DNA from 3 places in the Gilliamella sp. B2889 genome. Region 1 is predicted to be linked to each of the others. Evidence: riboswitches for the same ligand, from Rfam matches in the RefSeq annotation. Region 1 holds a riboswitch; each other region holds the start of a gene.
The links. Region 1 has a riboswitch for thiamine pyrophosphate ahead of thiM (hydroxyethylthiazole kinase). Riboswitches for the same ligand answer to the same signal wherever they lie in the genome.

Region 1 (4,274 bases):
CCAGCTCACGCTGAATTAGGTTGGGCGTTGAACTGTTATACTTATTTTGGTGAACTGAGTCGTATGACGCAGTTTAAAGATAAGTCATCTCGTCACTCTGAAAATATTAACGCCGGGCTATTTGATTATCCAGTATTAATGGCTGCTGATATTTTGTTATATCAAGCTAATTTAGTTCCTGTAGGTGATGACCAGAAACAACATCTCGAGTTATCACGTGATATCGCTATGCGTTTTAATGCACTTTATGGCGATATTTTTACTGTTCCTGAGCCGTTTATTTCTAAAGTAGGTGCTCGTGTGATGTCTTTACAAGATCCAACCAAAAAGATGTCTAAATCAGATGAGAATCGTAACAATGTTATTGGTTTACTTGAGAATCCGAAAGATGTCGAGAAGAAGATTAAACGGGCAATGACCGATTCAGACGAACCACCTGTTGTACGTTATGATTCAAAAAACAAAGCCGGTGTTTCAAATCTGTTAGATATTTTGACAGGTATTACAGGTAAGCCGATTGCTGAACTTGAAAAAGAGTTTGAAGGCAAAATGTATGGTCATCTAAAAACCGAGGTGGCAAATCAAGTTATCGAGATGTTAACCGGTTTACAAGCAAAATATCATCAATATCGAGATGATGAAAATTATCTTCTTTCAATTATGCAAGAAGGAGCACAAAAAGCTCGCGCTAAAGCAGAGCCTACGTTGAAGAAGGTTTATGACGCAATCGGTTTTGTATAATCTAAAATAAGATTGCGATTATTACTAAACAATATCAAACGGCTTTAATTGATATGAGCTCTATTGTTCTAATAATGAGTTAGCTTGAGGCCTTTTGATTATAATAGGTTTATTATGAAAATTATCATTCTTGGTGCAGGCCAAACTGGTAGTGCACTTGCTGAATATCTAGTAACTGAAAAGCAGAACGATGTGACTGTCGTTGATGAAGATCATGATAAATTGCAATCTTTGCAAGAGCGTTTTGATTTACAAGTCATTTGCGGTAAATCCTCTTACCCACAAGTATTAGAGAGTGCTGGCGCGGAATCAGCCGATATGTTAGTTGCCGTTACCAATTCTGATGAAGTCAATATGATGGCTTGTCAGATTGGGCATGTGATGTTTAATATTCCACAAAAAGTTGCTAGAATCCGTGCTCCTGAATATAACGATGAAAGATACCCATTCTTCAATAAAGATTGTATCAACATCGATCATATTATTGCTCCTGAAAACTTAATTACAAATCATATTAGCCAATTAGTTCAATATCCTGGTGCTCTACAGTTTGCTTCGTTTTATGATAATCGTGTCTGTTTGGTTGCTGTAACCGCTTATTACGGTGGTGCGTTAGTGGGGAGCGAACTGTCCGAACTTAAAGAGCATTTACCACATGTCGAAGCGCGTGTTGTTGCTATTTATCGTCAAAATCGTTTTATTCGTCCAATAGGTTCGACTTTAATTGAAGCTGGAGACATGGTTTATTTTATTACCCCTCCTCTTAACATTAAAGCTGTAACCAGTGAACTACAACGGCTAGAAAAACCTTATAAACGTATTATTATTAGCGGTGGTGGTGGCGTTGCCATTGCTTTAGCTAAACGTTTAGAGAATGATTATCAAGTTAAGTTGATTGAACGTAATGCAGAAAAAGCTGAATTAATAGCTGAGCAGTTAGTTAATACCACCGTGTTACATGGTGAATCATCAGACCAAGAATTATTATCGCAAGAGCAAGTCGAGTTAACCGATCTGTTTGTGGCGGTCACTAGCGATGATGAAGCCAATATTATGTCATCTATGCTGGCAAAAAGAATGGGGGCAAAAAAAGTCATCGTTCTTATCCAGCGACAAGCCTACTTAGAATTGATTAACGATAGTGTTATTGATATCGCGATTTCACCACAACATGCCACTATTTCAGAACTACTAAGCCATGTTAGGCAAACGGGTGTAGTTAAAGTTGTCTCATTACGCCAAGGTGAATCAGAAATTGTCGAAGTAGTTGCTCGTGGTGAAGCGGAAAATTCAAAATTAGTCGGTAAAAATATCAACAGTTTAAAATTACCTTCAGGTGCTACGATTGGTGCCGTGGTTCGTGGTGAAGATGTAATTATAGTAAATACGGATTTAATGATTGAAGATGGCGATCATTTAATAATTTTCTTACCGGATAGACGCGCCATTAGTGATATAGAAAGATTATTACAATAACTTGTTTAATTTTTAAACTCAGTTCATAATAGATTCAATTTTATCCAAATTTGTTATTTAGACTCGGGGTGTTTTTTGTTAGAGCAAAAAACTGAGAATTTACCCGTTGAACCTGATCTGGATCATGCCAGCGTAGGGAAGTCTCTGTCTTAATTACCGCTTTTGACACATTCTTCCCTTAATATTATTTATTAGATAAGGAAAGAATATGTCGGTCATTAAATTATTTTCAAATCAAGATGCCATTCCTTTTATTGAGCAAGTTCATCAGAAGCGACCTTTAATCCATTGTATTACCAATGATGTGGTACAAAATTACACCGCTAACGTTCTTTTGGCGATTGGGGCTTCACCAGCGATGGTGGTAGCTGAGCAAGAAGTTGAGGACTTTGTTGCCATTGCAAATGGTTTGTTAATTAATATTGGTACGATCAATAGTCATAGCGCTAAAAGCATGTTACTAGCCGCCGCAAAAGCTAATCAAACTCCTTGGGTATTAGATCCTGTCGCAGTTGGAGCAGCATTGAAATATCGTACTGAAATTGCTAAGCAATTATTAACATTTAAACCGACAGTTATTCGAGGAAATGCTTCAGAAATTCTATCATTAAGTGGTCAACAATCATCATCAAAAGGGCCTGATGGACTGGATTCTACTGATTCTGCATTAAATGCGGCAATGCTATTAGCCAAGAAATATCAAACCATTGTTGCAATAACAGGTGAGACCGATTATGTCACAGATGGTGAGCAGGTTTATAGCATTGTTGGGGGTGATATCGCGCTAACACAAGTAACTGGTACTGGTTGTTCATTATCTGCGATTGTAGCTGCATTGATTGCAAGTTCTGAAGATCATTTAAAGGCTACTGCTTCAGCCTGCTTTATGATGAAAAAAGCGGGTGAACTCGCTAATAAACAGCAAGGGCTAGGTACTTTTGCTATGTCAATTATTGACCAACTTTCTGTTTTCACCACAAATAAGGATTTTTGATGAAGAAGCAACTTGATTTAACACTCTATTTAGTACTTGACCCAGTACTTTGTGATGGCATAAATGGTATGGTTAATACCACTAAGTTTGCAGTTGAAAATGGTGTTACTGCCGTTCAATTACGTTCAGAACAAGAATATTCAGGTAGAAATTGGTATAAAGCCGCCCAAGCTTTAAAAGAAGTATTAATCGACACTCAAGTTCCACTATTGATTAATGATCATATTGATATAGCTTTAGCTGTCGATGCCGATGGTGTTCATGTTGGACAAAGCGATCTACCTGTCGAAGTTGCACGACGATTAATTGGAGAAGATAAATGGATAGGGCTTTCAGTCTCTAATTATTCGCAACTTGAGCGCGTTCCTTGGCAACTAGTCGATTATCTAGGTATTGGCCCTATCTATCCAACCCCCACCAAAAAAGATGCAGCAGAAGCAATAGGCATCGCCCAATTGACTGAACTTGTTAAAGCAAAACAATGCCCTGCCGTTGCGATCGGTGGTATCGGTGTAAACAATTTAACTGAAGTGATTCAAACTGGCATTGAAGGTATTGCCGTTGTATCCGCAATTTGCGGGCAAGGAGATATTGCTAAGGCCACATCTGATTTGATTAGAAAAATAAGACAAGCAAGATAGGAAATTAAACCATGACAACAGTTTCATTAACTATAGCTGGTAGCGATCCTAGTGGCGGTGCAGGTATTCAGGCCGATTTAAAGGCCTTTTCAGCGCTTGGCGCTTATGGGATGTCAGTCATTACTGCTTTAACCGCACAAAGTACACAAGGTGTTAATAGCATATACCCGGTGCCACCCGAATTTGTTGAGGCTCAATTTAACACACTTTATCAAGATATCCATATTGATAGCGTTAAAATCGGTATGCTGATGAATAAAGAGATTGTAACCACAGTTAATCATCTATTAAGCAATAATCCTATTGCCAATATTGTTCTTGATACGGTAATGATAGCCAAAGGGGGGCATCCTTTATTGAGAAATGATGCCATTACCGCTATTCGAGAATTGCTATTACCATTCGCCACTATCATCACCCCT
Region 2 (4,274 bases), on a different contig from region 1:
TCGCGGCTGTCACGATACTTTCTTGATAATGATAATGCGATATCTGTTGGTATAAATAATAAGGTAACGTGGTCACCGACTGCCCGCCAAACAGAGCTATTACCCCAAAATCGCCCAATGACAATATGGCAGCAAGGGCAAAACTCATCAACATAAGGCTTTTTAACCCCTTAAAATCGACCAAATAAAAATGCGTTAAACCATTGATATTAAGGGTTTGGGTTAATTGCCAATAGCGAGCCGTAATATCATACATCGGCGTAGCTAAATTTTTAAGGATGAAAGGTAACGCCATTAACCCATTACAAACCATAATTAATAAGCAGATAAAAACAGTGTTATGACTAAAACCGAATAACAATAAAAACAATCCCGATGCTAATACCATGTTTGGTATGGCTAATATCAATGAGGCAACCATCATAAGCCGATTGCTTAATTGACGTTGTTGGTTAATCAATAGTCGGCAATTGGTCCATAGCAAAAGTAACCCAAGTAACATCGCTATCATAGCCGAACCTATAGCAATAAGGATTGAATAGAGTAAAGCTTGTTGCAACATCGATGTGAGTAATGAGATTTGGAAAAAATAGAAACCTTGAAAAAGTATAGTAATCATCGGGGACAATATAAATAATCCCCCTATTACGATAATTATCATACTAATCATTTTTAACCAATTGGTTATCGGTAATTGATAGTTGGAGTGACTAAATTTAACACTCAGCTTTCTATCATTTCTATTTATTTTCTGCATCAAGCTGATAAAAACAATACAGCAAACCAACTGCACGCAAGATAGTAATGCGGCTTGTAATAGATCAAAGTCTCGCACCGCTTGATAAATAGCCACTTCCAGCGTGGTATATTTTGGACCACCACCCAATGCAAGCACTATGGCAAAACTCGAAAAACAGAGCATAAAAATAAGTGCTGCCATAGGCAATATTTGTCTACGAAGTAACGGCCATTCAAGTAATTTAAAATAGGTAAATGTTGAAAAATTAAGTTGTGCCGCTAACTGTCTTTGTTCTATCGCAACACTGTTTAATGTTTTGTAAAAGAGCACACAAGCATAAGGAAAATTCAAAAAAACATGAGCCAACAAAATACCTTGCAAGCCATAAATAGGAAATGAAAATGGGATATGCAGTACTTGGCAAATGTAAGCCAGTAAACCTTGTTGCCCATATACCGACAACAACCCTGTCACAACCACCAAAGCGGGTAAAATAAAGGTAATTGGCATTATTTTTATCAGTAACTTTTTACCTTTAAAATCAATAAAGGAGAGCGCCTTAGCCATTAATATTGCTGATGCCAGCGAAAGTATTGTCGATAACAAAGCTTGATAAAAAGTGATCCAAATAATATGAAGCACATAACTATCAAGATAAATCGTCAAATTTCCTGACTCTAAGGCAAATCGCCAAATAGCAATAAGTGCCGAGCTTAAAATGATGAGTATTAAGCTCGCTGCACTCATTCCGGGTAATAACGATTTAAATTTCAACATTGGCGATACGGATCTATTTACTAATTGCCGATTGCCATTCTCGAATCCAAGCTTTTTGATGTTTTTCAATCTCTGCCGGCTCAAATTCTAACGATTTATTGACTGAATTAATTTGCGCAAAAGCATTAGGTAGATCCGTTTTGATAATCGGATACATCACATTTTTCTCAGCAAATTGGTGTTGGACTTCAGGTGTCAGCAAATAACGTAAAAATTGGCGCGCTAGGTCAATTTCTTGACTGTATTTAATAATTCCGGCTACTTCAACTTGACGATAGTGCCCTTCATCAAAAATAGCTGCTTCGTAGTGATGCTCGTTTTCATTAATGATATGTGCCACTGGCGATGTACTGTAACTAAGTACAAAATCCGCTTCGCCTTTTAAAAACATACCATAAGCTTCGCTCCAACCTTTGGTGACTGTCACCGTGTTTTTAGCGATTTGTTGCCACGCTTCTGCTGCTTTATCTCCATAAACTTTTTTTACCCAAAATAGTAAACCGAGTCCTGGTGTACTGGTTCTTGGATCTTGGTAGATGATTTTCCAACCGGCTTTGTTTTCAACCAGTTCATGTAAAGAATGAGGTGGATTTTTGACTTTGTTATTATTGTAGATAAAAGCAAAATAACCAAAATCATAAGGCATAAAACTATCATCCCACCAATTGGTGTTGAGATTGTCGGGTTTAGCGATTTGATGAGGAATAAGAATATTCGCTTGTTTGGCTTGCTCTAATAGGTTGTTATCTAACCCTAAAATAACATCCGCATTCGTTTTATCGCCTTCAAGGCGAATACGATTTAAAACCGACACACCATCACCTAATGTCACAACCTCAAGTCGGCAATTGCATTGGGCTTCAAACCCTTTTTTGATTGCCTCACCGGGTCCCCATTGTGACATAAATGAATTATAGCTATAAACCGTCAAAGTCGGCAGTTCTGCATTGGCTAATGGGCTAAAAAGTGAAAATAAAAAAATAACAGGTAGTAAAAAGTTTTTACAAAACATTTTGCCTCCAAAGAAATAGGTAAAAGACAAAAGGTTTGAGCAGATATAATAACTCAAATCCCTCCGCTGGCATTATCCAGTTCAGGTTCGACGAGTTATGTCAGTCAATCTGACACTCTCAGCCCACTAGGGCACCCCGTTGAGAACGACATTAGTTTAGAGGGTGAAGGTATAATTGTAAATAGTTACCCTCAACGGTTGCCTACAAACTTATCTATGATTTTGGAAGAGAGTAACTGCGCTTGATCAAACTGATAGCTTTATAAAATTCCCGCTTAGCCCCATTTGTAATCAGAAAATCGATTTCTTGCTTATTTAAGGAGTGAGTGAGTTTTGCATATTCATCCAAAAGGATATTTTCACCATGATTATCATACTATTTTGTCAATTGTGAATCTGAGTTGTTGCAGATGGCCTTGAGCAAACACCGAAGTTGAAAAGAGCAAAAGGATATTAATAATCAGTTAGTTAAATAAATTTCGGCACCTGTTTTCTCTTTATTTTTTTATCTATTTTATAATTGAGTTGATAGATTACATCTAAATAAAAAAATTTTCGTTTATAAAAGAATCAGCTATTTACTTGTCCTTAACTAATCCCACAGTGACAATTTATCAATTTATCAGTATTATATTGGGCATTTTATTTTAATCGATTAGGTTCAGTGTGAATATTCAACAACTATTAACACAACGTGTTTCTCAAGCAATGATTATGGCGGGTGCTGATAAAAACTGCGACGCTTTAATCAAGCAATCAGCTAAAGCCCAATTTGGTGACTACCAAGCAAATGGTATCATGTCTACCGCTAAAAAATTGGGAATGCCACCACGAGCATTAGCTGAAAAAGTATTACAACATCTTGATATTGATGATATTGCCGATAAAATCGAGATCGCCGGTCCTGGTTTTATTAATATCTTTTTAAAAGATAGTTGGATTGCTGAACAAAACGAAGTCGCGCTAAATAGTGATAAACTGAATATTACTTTACCAGCCAAACCACAAACTATTGTGGTTGATTACTCTGCACCAAACGTAGCAAAAGAGATGCACGTCGGCCATTTACGCTCAACTATTATTGGTGATGCTAGTGTCCGAGTATTAAGCTTTCTTGGTCATAATGTTATCCGTGCCAACCATGTTGGTGATTGGGGAACCCAATTTGGGATGTTAATCGCCTATCTTGAAAAAATGGAAAACGAACATGCCAATGACATGGAACTTTCAGATTTAGAATCGTTCTATCGCGCAGCTAAAAAACATTACGACGAAGACGAAGCCTTTGCCGAAAAAGCCCGTAATTATGTCGTAAAACTTCAAGGTGGTGATCAATATTGCCGTGAAATGTGGCGAAAATTGGTGGATATCACCATGACACAAAACATTGCCACATATAAACGCCTTAATGTCACCTTATCGGTTGAAGATACAATGGGCGAAAGCATCTATAACAGTATGCTACCAGGCATTGTTGCCGATCTAAAACAGAAAAAATTAGCGGTTGAAAGTGACGGTGCCATCGTCGTATTTCTAGATGAATATAAAAATAAAGAAGGCGAACCAATGGGCGTTATTATCCAAAAACGTGATGGTGGCTATCTTTATGCAACAACCGACATTGCCTGTGTAAAATATCGTTACGAAACACTTCATGCTGAACGTATTTTATATTATACCGATTCACGTCAACACCAACATCTAGAACAAGTTTGGGATATCGTACATAAAGCGAAATATGTACCA
Region 3 (4,274 bases), on a different contig from region 1:
TATTTAGGATCATTATCCAAATATATTGGTCGCAACATACGTATTGGTTGGATGATTGCACCGAAAGAAATTATCGAAAAACTAGCCAATATAAGGCATCACATTGACTCAGGATTAAGTATATTACCGCAACTTTTAGCTGAAGAATATTTGACTCATCACTACCAATCCCATCAAGAATGGTTACGCCAGCAATTAAAACAAAAGGCTAACCAACTAATAGATTGGCTTGATGACTATTTTAAAGGTGACATCAATTACCAGATACCCACAGGCGGTTTTCATCTATATGCCCATTTGCCCGTTAGCAGTCAGGCGCAGGAGTTGGCTATTTTAAATCAATTACTAGCAAAGCATATAATAGTGTCACAAGGCACTGACTTTGGGGATCGAGTTGGCGCTATACGTTTAAGTTATGGTCATTTTGCAAAAGATTTGATGAGATAAAGCGAACTAAGTTTTTATTGATTGTTCTAACAGGTATTTGGCGTTAATAAATAGATCATAACTGCTCAGACAAACAGGCAGGGTTAATCGGTAAACTTCAAATCTCATTATTGGATTGAATCTCAGCTAAATAATCACAAAACTATCAAAAAATCGCGGTTTTTATGCCTTATTAGCTACATTATATGATATAACAATTTGCGTTTGATATAAGGCATTCGTAGCAATAACATTTATTATTAAAAACCATATCCGATTACTTAAAATAGATTCACATAAAAAATCTTATCATTTTATTTACAAAATATTATCTGAAACCACGGTACACTAATATTTAACTCACTTGTTATATATGTTAGATTATTTGCTCCTTTCATATATAAGCAGGTAGGCTGATTTTGAATCTTTCTCCAAAAGCTTTTCACTATTTGGGTGTTATCGCAACACTTGCATCATTAGGAATGTACGTATCGTATATCCCACAAATTATCGACAATCTTCATGGATTTAAAGCTAATCCAACTCAACCTTTAGCGGCAGCAATTAACTGCTCATTATGGGTCTGTTATGGCTTATTACGACAAAAAAAGGATTGGCCAATTGCAATAGCTAATTTTCCAGGGGTATTATTTGGTTTAACCGCGTTTATTACTGCTTTATAAATTCTTGTTTTAACTCCCTTATATTTTCTTTATACAGCATAATATATGCTGTATTTTTTTATATTCACAATTCTTGTGAAATAGGCTAGATAATTGTTACTCAAAAATTGAGAAATCAGAGAAGATTAAAAATTAACCTTGCATATAACTTATTAATTATTATATTGTTATGGAGTTATCAACAGGTTTGTTAAATACTTATCAAATAATAAAGTGAATAATTTAATCGATTAATCTAATCGATTAATCTAATTTATCGATTTACTATTGTTATCTAATAGTGATTAGACTATAGTAAAAGTCAGCCTATTTTTTAGGCTGGATTCATCTTCAAAATCTATCAGAATGTTATTTATACAAAGATTAACTAAATTTGATGATTAACAAATGAGTTTTATAAAATAAGGAAATCACCATGGCTGATATTAATCTTTCCGATGATTTGATAAAAGATTTTATCTACTCAATGTACCGTAAAGAGGTATTATTAAATTTAAAAGGTGTGGTTTTGACTGAAGAAGATCGCAAACAACTCCACGCAAAAAGAGACTTTGTAAATCAATTATCTGAAGCCGAATTATCCGATATTCGCTCATGGGTTCTAGATAAATTAAAATTACTTGAAAACCAACACCAAGAGCAGAATTAACTAAAAAATCTATACTAAGCTAGCTTTTTCAAATCTATTGATAAAATTTATTTGCAGCGTTATTCAAAACGATATGGACAGTTTAAACAATCGTTTTATAATGCATCAGTTACTCGATAATCTTAAGGAAAGATCATGAAAAAGTTAGCAGTAGTGTTATTATTAGGTCTCCCAGTTATTGCATCTGCGTCCAATTGTGACGAAATTAGTGCAAATATCGCCGAAAAAATTAAAAATAACGGTGTTAATGAAAATAGCTTCCAATTAAAACTTGTTCCTCAAGATGAACAAAATATTGAAGGTAAAATCGTTGGATCATGTGATCGAGGTAAACAAAGCATTGTTTATATTCGTACACCATCATCAAAATCAGTTAAAGATGAGCCTGAAACACCTGTTGAAATCACACCACAACCCGTCGAGTGCTACAGCCCTAGTAACGCTCCAGTTCAAACGCCAGCTTCGGCACCAGTAGAAAAAGTTCAAACTCCAGAGCCGACTTCTACAGAATCTCAGGAAACTGAACAAAAAGCAGAATAAACGAAAATTTAAGTAACCATTTTATAAATTTTATAATTTGTTTAACCGGGGTGCTATAGGCTGAGATTATACCCGTTGAACCTGATTCGGTTAATACCGACGAAGGGAGTTTAAAACACGTCTATTATAGAAATCTGTTTAACTCCTTATAGCGAATTTGTCAAAAAGGAGTCATTATGCCATCATTTAACTCACTGATTGAATCAAGCGAGTGGAAACACTATATTCAACATGATTTTGTTCAACAATTAGGAAAAGGCACATTAGACTTAACCTGCTTTCAATACTACCTTAAACAAGATTATCTTTTTTTAATCAACTTTTCCCGAGCTTGGGGACTTGCAGTATATAAAAGTCACGACATTGCTCAAATTCGTCAATCATTAGAGAGTTTAAAAATCATTGTTGAAGTTGAACTCGATCTGCATATTGAATATTGCAGAAAATGGCACATATCTGAATATGAACTAAGCACATTAAAGGAAGCCAAAGCCAATAGCGATTATACACGTTATGTGCTTGATATAGGATTACACGGCGATATATTAGATATACACATAGCAATGGCACCCTGTTTAATTGGGTATGGCATGATTGCCAATTGGATTCAAGGTTGGGACGAAAACAACCCATATCGCTCTTGGATTGAGATGTATGCTAGTAAGGAGTTTCAACAAGCAGTACAAAAAGAGATTGCTTGGATAGAAGGACAATTACTTAATATTAGTGAAAACCGATTTAAACAATTAAGCCAAATATTTAAGCAAGCGACGCAATTGGAAATAAATTTTTGGCAAATGGCATTGGATAAAAGTGACTAGTAAACAGCATGTTTTACCATTTTAGATAAAACATGCTGAGCATGAATTATAAAAGTTGTTGATAGTTTTGCTTGGTTACATCATCCCAAACACTTGCTTGGACTTGCCCAATATGATGTTGTTGTAAAAGCAACATAGTTAGTCGAGATTGTCCAATCCCGCCACCAATTGTCTGTAAAAAATCACCATTAGCTAATGCCTTATGCCAAGCATATTGGAGACGATCTTCATTATTGGTTAATTTTAATTGACGCTTTAACGTCTCAGGATCGACGCGAATACCCATTGACGAAATTTCAAAACCACTATTTAAAACTGGATTCCAAACTAAAATATCACCATTTAATCCTTTAGACCCCATCTCATTATCGCTACTCCAATCATCATAATCAGGGGCGCGCACATCGTGTTTTTCTTTATTTGACAAATCACCACCAATACCGATTAAAAATACTGCGCCTAACTCCTTAGTAATCGCATTTTCGCGCTCTTTTGGTGACAAATTAGGATAACGTTTTAATAACTGTTCACTATCCATAAAAGTGATCGACTCTGGTAAAAAACAAGAAAGATGATATTTTTCTGAAACCACTTTTTCTGTAGCCTTAATAGCACTATAAATCTTCTCTACCGTCTGTTTCAAATAAGCAAGATTCCGATCTTCAGGACGAATCACTTTTTCCCAATCCCATTGATCGACATAAACAGAGTGAATAGGGGAGAGCTTATCTTCATCAGGGCGAAGCGCTTTCATATTGGAATAAATACCTTCACCAATTGGAAAATTATGTTGGCTCAATATTTTGCGTTTCCATTTAGCGAGTGAATGAACCACTTCAAATTGTGCATCAGGAATACTCTTAATATTAACCTGTACCGCCTTCTCAGTCCCAGATAAATTATCCTGAACACCATCACCAATTTGACTTAAAAGTGGGGCTTGAACTTCAATTAGTGATAAATTATTAGCTAATTGCTCAGCAAAAAATTGTTTAACAAAATTGATCCGTTGTTGCTGCTCTTTAAATGATATCGTCATGTCTCATCTCAAAAAGTGAATGGGTTAGTGACGATAAATTAAACTAGAAAACAGAAATATGCAAGTTAGAACATATTCGGACTTTTTATAAAGCGCTAAGCACTATAATCAAATTC

Region 2: another riboswitch for thiamine pyrophosphate. It lies ahead of thiB (thiamine ABC transporter substrate binding subunit); the one in region 1 lies ahead of thiM (hydroxyethylthiazole kinase).
Region 3: another riboswitch for thiamine pyrophosphate. It lies ahead of tenA (thiaminase II); the one in region 1 lies ahead of thiM (hydroxyethylthiazole kinase).

The regions. Positions count from the first base shown of each region.
Region 1 covers NZ_JAFNNF010000002.1:206,605-210,878, reverse strand. The annotation lists gene trpS (tryptophan--tRNA ligase) at 1-741, shown strand, start outside; gene trkA (Trk system potassium transporter TrkA) at 856-2,217, shown strand; TPP riboswitch at 2,272-2,373, shown strand; gene thiM (hydroxyethylthiazole kinase) at 2,426-3,211, shown strand; gene thiE (thiamine phosphate synthase) at 3,211-3,852, shown strand; gene thiD (bifunctional hydroxymethylpyrimidine kinase/phosphomethylpyrimidine kinase) at 3,864-4,274, shown strand, end outside.
Region 2 covers NZ_JAFNNF010000001.1:460,488-464,761, forward strand. The annotation lists gene thiP (thiamine/thiamine pyrophosphate ABC transporter permease) at 1-1,516, opposite strand, end outside; gene thiB (thiamine ABC transporter substrate binding subunit) at 1,530-2,528, opposite strand; TPP riboswitch at 2,569-2,677, opposite strand; gene argS (arginine--tRNA ligase) at 3,195-4,274, shown strand, end outside.
Region 3 covers NZ_JAFNNF010000007.1:94,064-98,337, forward strand. The annotation lists gene J3U09_RS10250 (PLP-dependent aminotransferase family protein) at 1-447, shown strand, start outside; gene J3U09_RS10255 (SemiSWEET family transporter) at 846-1,109, shown strand; gene J3U09_RS10260 (hypothetical protein) at 1,525-1,758, shown strand; gene J3U09_RS10265 (DUF1161 domain-containing protein) at 1,894-2,298, shown strand; TPP riboswitch at 2,335-2,423, shown strand; gene tenA (thiaminase II) at 2,475-3,119, shown strand; gene asnA (aspartate--ammonia ligase) at 3,166-4,158, opposite strand.